4 regions of the Roseibium sp. M-1 genome follow, and region 1 is predicted to be linked to each of the others. Evidence: riboswitches for the same ligand, from Rfam matches in the RefSeq annotation. Region 1 holds a riboswitch; each other region holds the start of a gene.
The links. Region 1 has a riboswitch for cobalamin ahead of nrdH (glutaredoxin-like protein NrdH). Riboswitches for the same ligand answer to the same signal wherever they lie in the genome.

Region 1 (2,191 bases):
ATCGAACACACACCAGGTGGCAAAACACTTCAGCGCGAGCAGGGCTTTGGCCCCCGAGCGCTCCCTGACATAGGCAATCTTCTCCAGATTGCGGAGCAGGCCGGCCTTGTCGATCAGGTAGTAGGGCGTCTCGATCATGATAATCCGAATCCAGCATTGCCAGCGGCCGCAGCGGCGGCCTCAAGGTCAGTGAAATGGGCGTCAGCCCGGTTTCCCGGCGTTGAGTGACAGGCCGGAGCGTCGATGTCAAACCGCCGGCCGGCCCCTCGAAAGTCTCACCGGGCTCGCCGTCGGCGTGACGGATACCGTCTCGCAGCCGGATTCGGCAAGGAGGACGGGAAAACTTCTCTACACAGCCCCCCGGCCGCAGACACGATCATGCGCATATGGATGCACACACTTAACGCTCTCACCGGGAGAGAATCGGTTTGCCGGAACGGCCGGCCGCCAACAAGGTCCGCAGCCTGCCGGAAATCGACGGAAAGGCTTGCGGGGCAGAGATTTTCCCCGCTCGATTTCCGCGTCAGATACGCTTCATATTGACTTCAGAGCTGTCCCCCATACTGTATCTGGTATTCAGGGTCTGGTGATTCTTTTGAATTGCCGGCTAAGAGGGAAGCCGGTGCGCTTTGCCAAAGGCAAATCCGGCGCTGCCCCCGCAACTGTGAACGGCGAGCCGTCATCCAATGACCACTGGGATATCCCGGGAAGGCGGATGACAGGGCTTCGACCCGTGAGCCAGGAGACCTGCCTTGAATGAACAACGTCAGCGGACGGCGGGTCCGGGCGACGCTTGAAGGCATGTGCCTCCCACATGCTCTCTCGTGCCTCCAGCCGTCCACAATCTGGAAACTTCTTCGGGGTGCAAGAGACATGACCGTCACCGTTTACAGCAAGCCGTCCTGTGTTCAGTGCAACGCCACCTACCGCGCGCTCGACCAGCGCGGCGTCGAATACATCATCATCGATCTCAGCGAAGATGCGGATGCTTTCGAGCACGTCCAGTCCCTTGGCTACAAACAGGTGCCGGTCGTGGAAGTCAGCGGTGATCATTGGGCCGGGTTCCGCCCGGACAAGATCGCGGCTCTGAGCTAGGGCCTTGACCCGGCTCGTCTATTTTTCGAGTGCCTCGGGAAACACGCAACGGTTCATCGAAAAACTCGGAAGCCCGGCGCTCCGCATCCCGCGGAACAAGTCGGAAGCGCTTCCTGTTGTCCACGCGCCCTTCATCCTGATCCTGCCGACCTTTGCGGATGGAGAGGGACGGGGTGCAGTGCACGGCCAGGTGATCCGCTTCCTGAACGATGCGCCGACGCGATCCTTCCTGACAGGTGTCATTGCCTCCGGCAACCGCAACTTCGGGAGCTTTTTTGCCTATGCCGGAGATGTCGTGTCGAAGAAATGCTGCGTCCCGCTGCTCTACCGCTTCGAGCTTGCGGGAACCGAGACCGATCTCTACCGCGTCCAACACGGGATGACAGAATTTTGGAAACGACAGTCCTAGACCGCCCGGCAAGCACGGCGGCAAATCTCGACTATCACGCCCTCAACGCGATGCTGAACCTTTATGACGCGGATGGCAGGATACAGTTTGACGCCGACCGTCAGGCGGCGCGCCAGTATTTCCTCCAGCACGTCAACCAGAACACGGTGTTCTTTCATTCGCTGGAGGAAAAACTCGGTTATCTGGTGCGCGAGGGCTACTACGAGAACGAGGTGCTGGAGCAATACGACGCGGCCTTCGTCAAGGCGATCTTCGAAGCCGCCTATGCCCGCAAGTTCCGTTTTCCGGCCTTCCTCGGTGCCTTCAAGTACTACACCAGCTACACGCTGAAGACCTTCGACGGCAAGCGCTACCTGGAACGGTTTGAGGACCGCGTGGTGATGGTATCGCTGACGCTGGCGGCGGGTGACGAGGATCTCGCCATGCGGCTGATGGACGAGATCATATCCGGCCGGTTCCAGCCGGCGACGCCGACCTTCCTGAACGCCGGCAAGAAGCAGCGCGGCGAGCTGATCTCCTGCTTCCTGCTGCGCCTTGAAGACAACATGGAATCCATCGGCCGCGGTATCAATTCCGCGCTGCAGCTCTCCAAGCGCGGCGGTGGGGTGGCCCTGCTTCTCACCAACATCCGCGAGGCGGGGGCACCGATCAAGGGGATCGAGAACCAGTCCTCCGGTGTCATTCCGG
Region 2 (2,191 bases), 3.1 Mb from region 1:
GATCCACCGGACAGGCACGAACAGAACGATAAATGCGACGGCCAGGAAATACTCGGAAACAGACATGTCGATCTAGGTGAAAACGGCGCATCCGGAAAAGAACGAGATGTCCTTCCAGGAACCTGATGAAATCAATTCGTTTGAATTAGCCGGAACTTGCGACGGTGTCCACAGGTTGTAAAGATGCTACCCAATCGCGCCGACGACTTGGCGGGCAATTCTGCAGACGAAGACATTCCGCACCCGTGTACCTTCCGGGAAATGGCCAATCAGCATTTTGAGGCAAACCTCTTGCTCGATCCGTCCGGACCAATTGACAGCTCCTTCAATTTCAGTCACTCAAAAGGAGATGGTTCCCGATTCCACACGTTGGATCGGGATGAAAAGGGAACACGGTGCGGTTTGCCGACAAGCGCCAAATCCGTGACTGCCCCCGCAACTGTGAGCGGTGAGCGAACCTGAAAGCGCCACTGGGGAAACCCCGGGAAGGATCAGGCGAGCTTCGACCCGCAAGTCAGGAGACCTGCCATCGCATCTTCAACTTCAACCCGGGCGGGGTGTCCCGGAGGAGCGAGTGACATGGCTTATCGGCACCTGCTGACACAGACTGACATTCGGTTTTCCGCCACGCCGCGCAATCGCGGAGGGCGATATGAACCGGAAACGGACAAGCAATTCACAAGATCTCCATGAGCTTCCCACACGGGCAAGCAGTCTTTGCGACCGCGTGGTCAGGGCCATGCGCCCGAATGGCTGCCAGGTCCCGTTCGCCTCGACGACAGAGGGGAACGTGGTGACGCTGAATGAGCTTTCGCGCACCGGGGAGGGATCGATCAGTTCGTTCAGAAGAGCTTCCCATCCGCGACGGGGCCGAAAACCGGCTTTGCCGAAGGTTGTCGAGCGAGCCGATTCCATGCCGGAAGAAGGCAGACCATGACCTGCGGCCAGCACCGGATCGAGGTCTGCACCAGTTGCCGGCACAGAGGGACGCAGTGCCTGCCCGGATACCGGCTGCTACGGCGTCTTCAGGAAGCCATGTCGATGGCGTCTCCCTTCGTGGGCGATGGGTTCGAAATCTCCGGGACAGCCGGGCTCGCCGGTTGTTCACGGCCTTGCATCGCCGCGTTCCGGGCAACGGACAAGGCAATCTACCTGTTCGGGGACGTTGATCCGCAGGCGGATATCGATGCGCTCGTTGATTTTGCCGAAAGCAAGCGGTTGGCGGAAACGGATCGAAGCCGAAGCAAGGAAAAGGCTCAAAAGATGGGCGGGGTTCCACCTTTTCACTTTCCTGCAGCCGTGATCGTGACCGAGGCCGGCAAGGCTGCGCTGTCATGAGCGGTGCTGCGCTCTCGGTGCGGGAGGTAAGCTGGAAGCCGGGCAGAAGCGAACCGGTGCTCCATCCTCTGAGCTTCGATCTGGGGCCGGGACAGGTGCTCGGGATTGCCGGTGCCAACGGGGCCGGCAAGTCCACCCTGCTGCGCCTGCTTTACCGCTTCCACCGTCCGGCGAGCGGTGCCGTTCTTCTCGACGGCGCCGATATCTGGCGGCAATCGCCGCGCGCGGTTGCCCGCAAGGTCGCTGCCGTCCTGCAGGAGCAACCGACGGATTTCGCCCTCAGTGTCAGGGAAATCGTGGTGCTCGGCCGGCGGCCGCACGGTTCCGGCTTTGCCTCGGGCGGCAAACGGGATGCGGAAATAGTTGCGGATGCTCTGGAGCGCATGGACCTGCTGCCCTACGCAGCCCGCGCCTTTGGAACGCTTTCCGGTGGCGAACGTCAGCGCGTGATGGTCGCACGTGCCCTTGCGCAGGAACCGCAGCTCCTGATCCTGGACGAGCCGACCAACCATCTCGACATTCGCCATCAACTGGAGATCGTGGCCCTGATCGCCAGTCTCGACATCACGGTGGTCGCCAGCCTGCACGACCTCAACCTCGCGGCCGGCGTCTGCGACCGGCTGCTGCTGCTCCACAAGGGCAGGAGCGTTGCCTATGGGGCGCCGGACAGGGTTTTGTCGCCGGCCCATATCGAACACGCCTACGGGGTGCGCGTGCAAAGGGAACTCCTTGCCGCGAGCGAACGCCCTCATCTGACTTTCCATCTTTGATCCTGGAGAAATGCCATGAAACAGTTAGCCCTCGGCCTTGCCGCGGTTCTTTATGCCGGGACCTCCTTTGCGCAGGTTACCGT
Region 3 (2,191 bases), 2.9 Mb from region 1:
GTCGAAAATGGGCTCTCCCTGCTGGAACTGCTCGCGTCCGCGCAACGCACCTTCAACCAGGAATTCATTTTCCTGGAACACGGCACCGAGGTGACGGTCAACCTCTCGGGCAGTTGCGGCAATACCAACCAGATCGGCTTTGTTCGCCTGTCACTGGATCCGGAAACGGGGGACCCGTCGAGCGTCGGCGGCGTCGACTACGGCAACACGGAGGAATTCCGGCAGTCCCTCCGGGACGAGGTCGACGGCGGTTTTCTGCTGGAAGGCGGCGGCGGTACGTTCGGCTTTGAGGATACCTGGGTGGTTGACGGCGAAGACGGCTTCTATGCCCCCGTTCTCTTCACCCAGACGGGCAACGTCTTCTTTATCGGCGATGCACACGACGGCGGTTATGAATATATCCGCACATTCGGCACAAACACATTTGGATTCGAAGACCTGTCGGCGTCCGAAAACTCCGATTTCGACTACAATGACATGGTTCTGAAGATCAGTTTGTCAGATGACGTGCTCTAACAGTGTTGTCAGTCCGCTTGCAGGGCTGCTGAGGGCAGCTTGAGGCTTTTCAAGACCAGGTTGCCGAAGATATTCCATGCAAATACGCACTCGGTGTACCCTATCGACAAACGCGTAACGTGCGCCTGGAGGACCCAGAGCTTCTACAACTCAATGATTTCTTGGATTTAGAAGAGAGTGGTGATGGCTCCCCAGGCCGGACTCGAACCAGCGACCCAGCGATTAACAGTCGCTTGCTCTACCAACTGAGCTACTGGGGATCACCACGCTCGGGGCCAGCGTGTTGCCGCCCCGTCGATGGAGATGCGTATATCAAAGGCTTGATCCGTTTGCCAAGCCCCTCAAGGCGTTTTTTTCTCCGCTCTGGCGTTTTTTTGGAGCCTATGTGGAAAACCCGATATTTTTCAGACCGATAGAGGTTAGAAACGGCCTGTAAAACGCTGCGTTTCCAGCACTTTGATACATCGAAACAGCTCAACCATCCGCAAAGCTTGCAAGGATGCGGCCGGATAATCAGGTGTTTGCGCGGGATCGGGCGCAGTGTGCTTGCCGAACGAGTGAAAAGAGCGGTGCTTGTGTGCGCCTCAAGATCCGGTTAGGAAGGTCCTGACGGTTCCGGAGAGGGCGTGTGCCCGGTCCGGATGAAACGGGAATCCGGTGCGGAGCTGATTGCTCCAGATCCGGAGCTGCCCCCGCAACTGTGAGCGGTGAGCGGCTGCACGAAAACCACTGGCTTGAAACGAGCCGGGAAGGGGTGCAGACGCGATGAACCGCAAGCCAGGAGACCGGCCGTCGCAGGAACAACCCTTGGGGACCGTCGGGTGGACGGCCGGGAGACGGATTTGACTGATCAACACGGCGCACGGACCGCCCTGGTCCTCGGCGGAGCCCGCTCCGGCAAGAGCCGGTTCGCCGAACGGCTCGTGGAAGAGACCGGTTTTCCGAAACTCTATGTCGCGACCGGCGCCGCCCATGACGCGGAAATGGGCAAGCGCATCGCCTTGCACAGGCAACAGCGTGGCGACACCTGGAAGACAATCGAGGAACAGACCGACCTTGCCGGCATTCTTGCCGCCGAAAGCCGTCCGGACCGGGCCATTCTCGTCGATTGCCTGACGCTCTGGCTCTCCAATCTTCTCTTTGCCAAAAGGGATCTTGCCGAAGAAACCGCGCAGCTCTGCGCGGCGGTGCCCAGGCTTGCCGGTCCTGTTGTTTTCGTCTCCAACGAGGTCGGCATGGGCATCGTGCCGGAGAACCGCCTCTCAAGGTCGTTCCGCGATGCGCAGGGCCGGCTCAATCAGGTTATGGCCGGGGTCTGCTCCAAAGTGGTGTTCGTTGCCGCCGGCCTGCCGATCCTTCTGAAACCCACCTCTCAACCGGATATCAGATTATGACTTCTTCTCAACAGTCGGGCCGGAAAATCCCGGCAACCATCGTCACCGGGTTTCTGGGCGCGGGCAAGACCACGCTGATCCGTAATCTCCTGACCAATGCCAACGGCAAGCGGATCGCGCTGATCGTCAACGAATTCGGCGACATGGGATTCGACGGTTCGCTGGTGAACGGCTGCGCCGATCCGGATTGCGCCGCCGAAGAAGTGGTCGAGCTGACCAACGGCTGCATCTGCTGCACTGTCGCCGACGATTTCCTGCCGACCATGGAAATGTTGCTCGCC
Region 4 (2,191 bases), 2.4 Mb from region 1:
ATTCCGATGTTCTGATGGGCGCCGTCACCGTTGCCGACCCGGATCTGCGCCGCCGGCTGCGCGACACGATGCGGATGCTGGGCATCGGGGTCGCACCGGATGCCGTGTCGCTTGTGCTGCGCGGGCTGGAAACGATGGCCCTGCGTCTGTCTCATGTGGGCCGCGTGGCGACCGGTCTCGCCACCGAGCTTTCAGGCCGGGGCATTGGCGAAGTTCTGTTTCCCGCGTTGCCGGACAGCCCGGGTCACGTGTTCTGGAAACGCGATTTCAGCGGATCAAGTGGCGTCTTCTCCGTGGTCCTCCCGGAGACGGCCAGACCGAAACTCGACGCCGCACTGAACGGGCTGGAAGTGTTCTCCATCGGCTCGTCCTGGGGCAGCACGCGCAGCCTGGTCGCCCCGATGAACGTCGCTGCGTCGCGCGTGCCCCCGCATCCCCGCAACAACAGCATCATCCTGCGGCTGAGCATCGGACTGGAGGACGAACGCGACCTGCGCAACGACCTGGATCGCTTCTTCGGCATGCTGGCCTGAGGGTCTGCCTATCTGCGGGGGTTCTCTTTCACTCCCGTCCTGAAGGTGAAAGAACGGGAATTGGCCCCGCCGATACGACATCGAGATATTTCGTTAAATGCCACGCCGGGTTGCCGTCTTGACCCGGGGGGAACCGGTAGCACCGAAAAGAGGGGCGCTCAGAAGACAAACGCCAAAATGCCCTACTGTGAATACTGCCAGTAACGCCAGGGCCGGCCGCATGTGTCTGCACTGCCTGTTTTCCTTATGCTGCCGTTGACTAGTCTTGAGGAATCCCGCACAAAGAGCCGTCGGTTTCCGAAAGGAATGAAAAGGGAATCCGGTGCACGGCGGAGGCTTGAGCACGTCGCAAACCCGGAGCTGTCCCCGCAACTGTAAGCGAAGAGCGCCCTCAAGCTGGCCACTGGACCGGAACGGATCTGGGAAGGCCGGGGAGCGTGTTGACCCACAAGCCAGGAGACCTGCCGGCGCTTGTTCAATCAAACCCGGGCGGGGTGTCCTGGAGGAGGGTCTCATGACTTGCACCCGAAGGTGTACCGATCCCGGCTACCTGGCCGGCCATGGGTCATACCCGTCTCCGTTTGCTTCGCCGCAACTGGAGCACGGGACACTTGCTCACGACCATTTCTTCAAATCTGTCCGGCCGAATTAAGGTTCCGGACCTTCGCCACGTTCGCCTGGCCATTGCGGCCGTCTTTGTGTTGGCCGGTGTGACCGGCGCTGCCCTGGCTGATCCAATCTCGGTGACCGACGAAACCGATGTCACCGTCACCTTCGAAAACCCGGTCAGCCGGATCGTCGCCTTCAATGCTTATAACGGCGAATTCGTCCGCGCGGTGGCCGGGGTCGAAACCCTTGTCGGTCTCGATGCTGATGGTCTCAAGGAACCGGGTTACTGGCCCGAGGACGGCTCGGTTGCTGTTACCGGGCAGACCCAGAGCGAACCGAACTATGAGGCAATCGTCGCGCTTGATCCGGACGTTGTCATTTTCCCGCGCAACGGCGCTTGAAGACCTTCTGCTATGGCCGGAAGTCATCGGATCGGCGCACTGGCTGGTTGTTGGAACGCCCACCGATGCCGTCGCCGCGATAAAGGACTGGGCCAAGGCCGGTGCCATCGACGGCTGCGTCGCCTTCCCGGGCGGCTCAACGAAAGTGGGGCGCCTGTTTCTGGAACAGGTCGTCCCGGCACTCAGCGACTTCGGCCGCTTCCGCAAGGACTATCGCGGCATAACATTCATCGATCACCCGAGTGATCGCTGACGGCGACGGCTTCACAAATTGCGGTCGGAACGATTGGCGGCTTTTGGGATCAAATTGCAAATTAGATAAACGACCGGATTGGAGCCCCCTTTTTGACCGTCCTGACACATGAAAGGAAACAGGCTCTCTTTTTCAAACAACGTTTGAACTCTCCCGTCTTTCGGTCTACATCCTCCAGACCAACCGAGGAGGGAGTATGGAGCCGGAACCGACACGCCAGCGCCTGTTGTTGAATGCGGAAAGACTGATGGCTGAAAAGGGTATTTCGGCCACTTCCGTGCGCGAGATCACGGACGCCTCGGAAGCCAATGTCGCCTCTGTGAACTATTACTTCGGCAGCAAGAGCGACCTGCTTCTGGAACTTCTGAAGAGCCGCTTTCAGCAACTGGATACCG

Region 2: it holds a riboswitch for cobalamin, as region 1 does, so the genes downstream of both, ACX3M4_RS00600 (DUF1636 family protein) here and nrdH (glutaredoxin-like protein NrdH) in region 1, are expected to answer to the same signal.
Region 3: it holds a riboswitch for cobalamin, as region 1 does, so the genes downstream of both, cobU (bifunctional adenosylcobinamide kinase/adenosylcobinamide-phosphate guanylyltransferase) here and nrdH (glutaredoxin-like protein NrdH) in region 1, are expected to answer to the same signal.
Region 4: it holds a riboswitch for cobalamin, as region 1 does, so the genes downstream of both, ACX3M4_RS27185 (hypothetical protein) here and nrdH (glutaredoxin-like protein NrdH) in region 1, are expected to answer to the same signal.

What each region holds. Positions count from the first base shown of each region.
Region 1 is NZ_CM137257.1:3,620,877-3,623,067, reverse strand. It holds gene ACX3M4_RS16335 (carboxynorspermidine decarboxylase) at 1-138, opposite strand, end outside; cobalamin riboswitch at 563-769, shown strand; gene nrdH (glutaredoxin-like protein NrdH) at 874-1,095, shown strand; gene nrdI (class Ib ribonucleoside-diphosphate reductase assembly flavoprotein NrdI) at 1,100-1,504, shown strand; gene nrdE (class 1b ribonucleoside-diphosphate reductase subunit alpha) at 1,486-2,191, shown strand, end outside.
Region 2 is NZ_CM137257.1:120,364-122,554, forward strand. It holds gene ACX3M4_RS00595 (hypothetical protein) at 1-66, opposite strand, end outside; cobalamin riboswitch at 334-545, shown strand; gene ACX3M4_RS00600 (DUF1636 family protein) at 934-1,338, shown strand; gene ACX3M4_RS00605 (ABC transporter ATP-binding protein) at 1,335-2,108, shown strand; gene ACX3M4_RS00610 (ABC transporter substrate-binding protein) at 2,124-2,191, shown strand, end outside.
Region 3 is NZ_CM137257.1:742,679-744,869, forward strand. It holds gene ACX3M4_RS03420 (hypothetical protein) at 1-516, shown strand, start outside; tRNA gene ACX3M4_RS03425 (tRNA-Asn) at 701-776, opposite strand; cobalamin riboswitch at 1,112-1,324, shown strand; gene cobU (bifunctional adenosylcobinamide kinase/adenosylcobinamide-phosphate guanylyltransferase) at 1,359-1,910, shown strand; gene cobW (cobalamin biosynthesis protein CobW) at 1,907-2,191, shown strand, end outside.
Region 4 is NZ_CM137257.1:6,041,539-6,043,729, reverse strand. It holds gene ACX3M4_RS27190 (trans-sulfuration enzyme family protein) at 1-533, shown strand, start outside; cobalamin riboswitch at 808-1,016, shown strand; gene ACX3M4_RS27185 (hypothetical protein) at 1,145-1,543, shown strand; gene ACX3M4_RS27180 (hypothetical protein) at 1,515-1,796, shown strand; gene ACX3M4_RS27175 (TetR family transcriptional regulator) at 1,993-2,191, shown strand, end outside.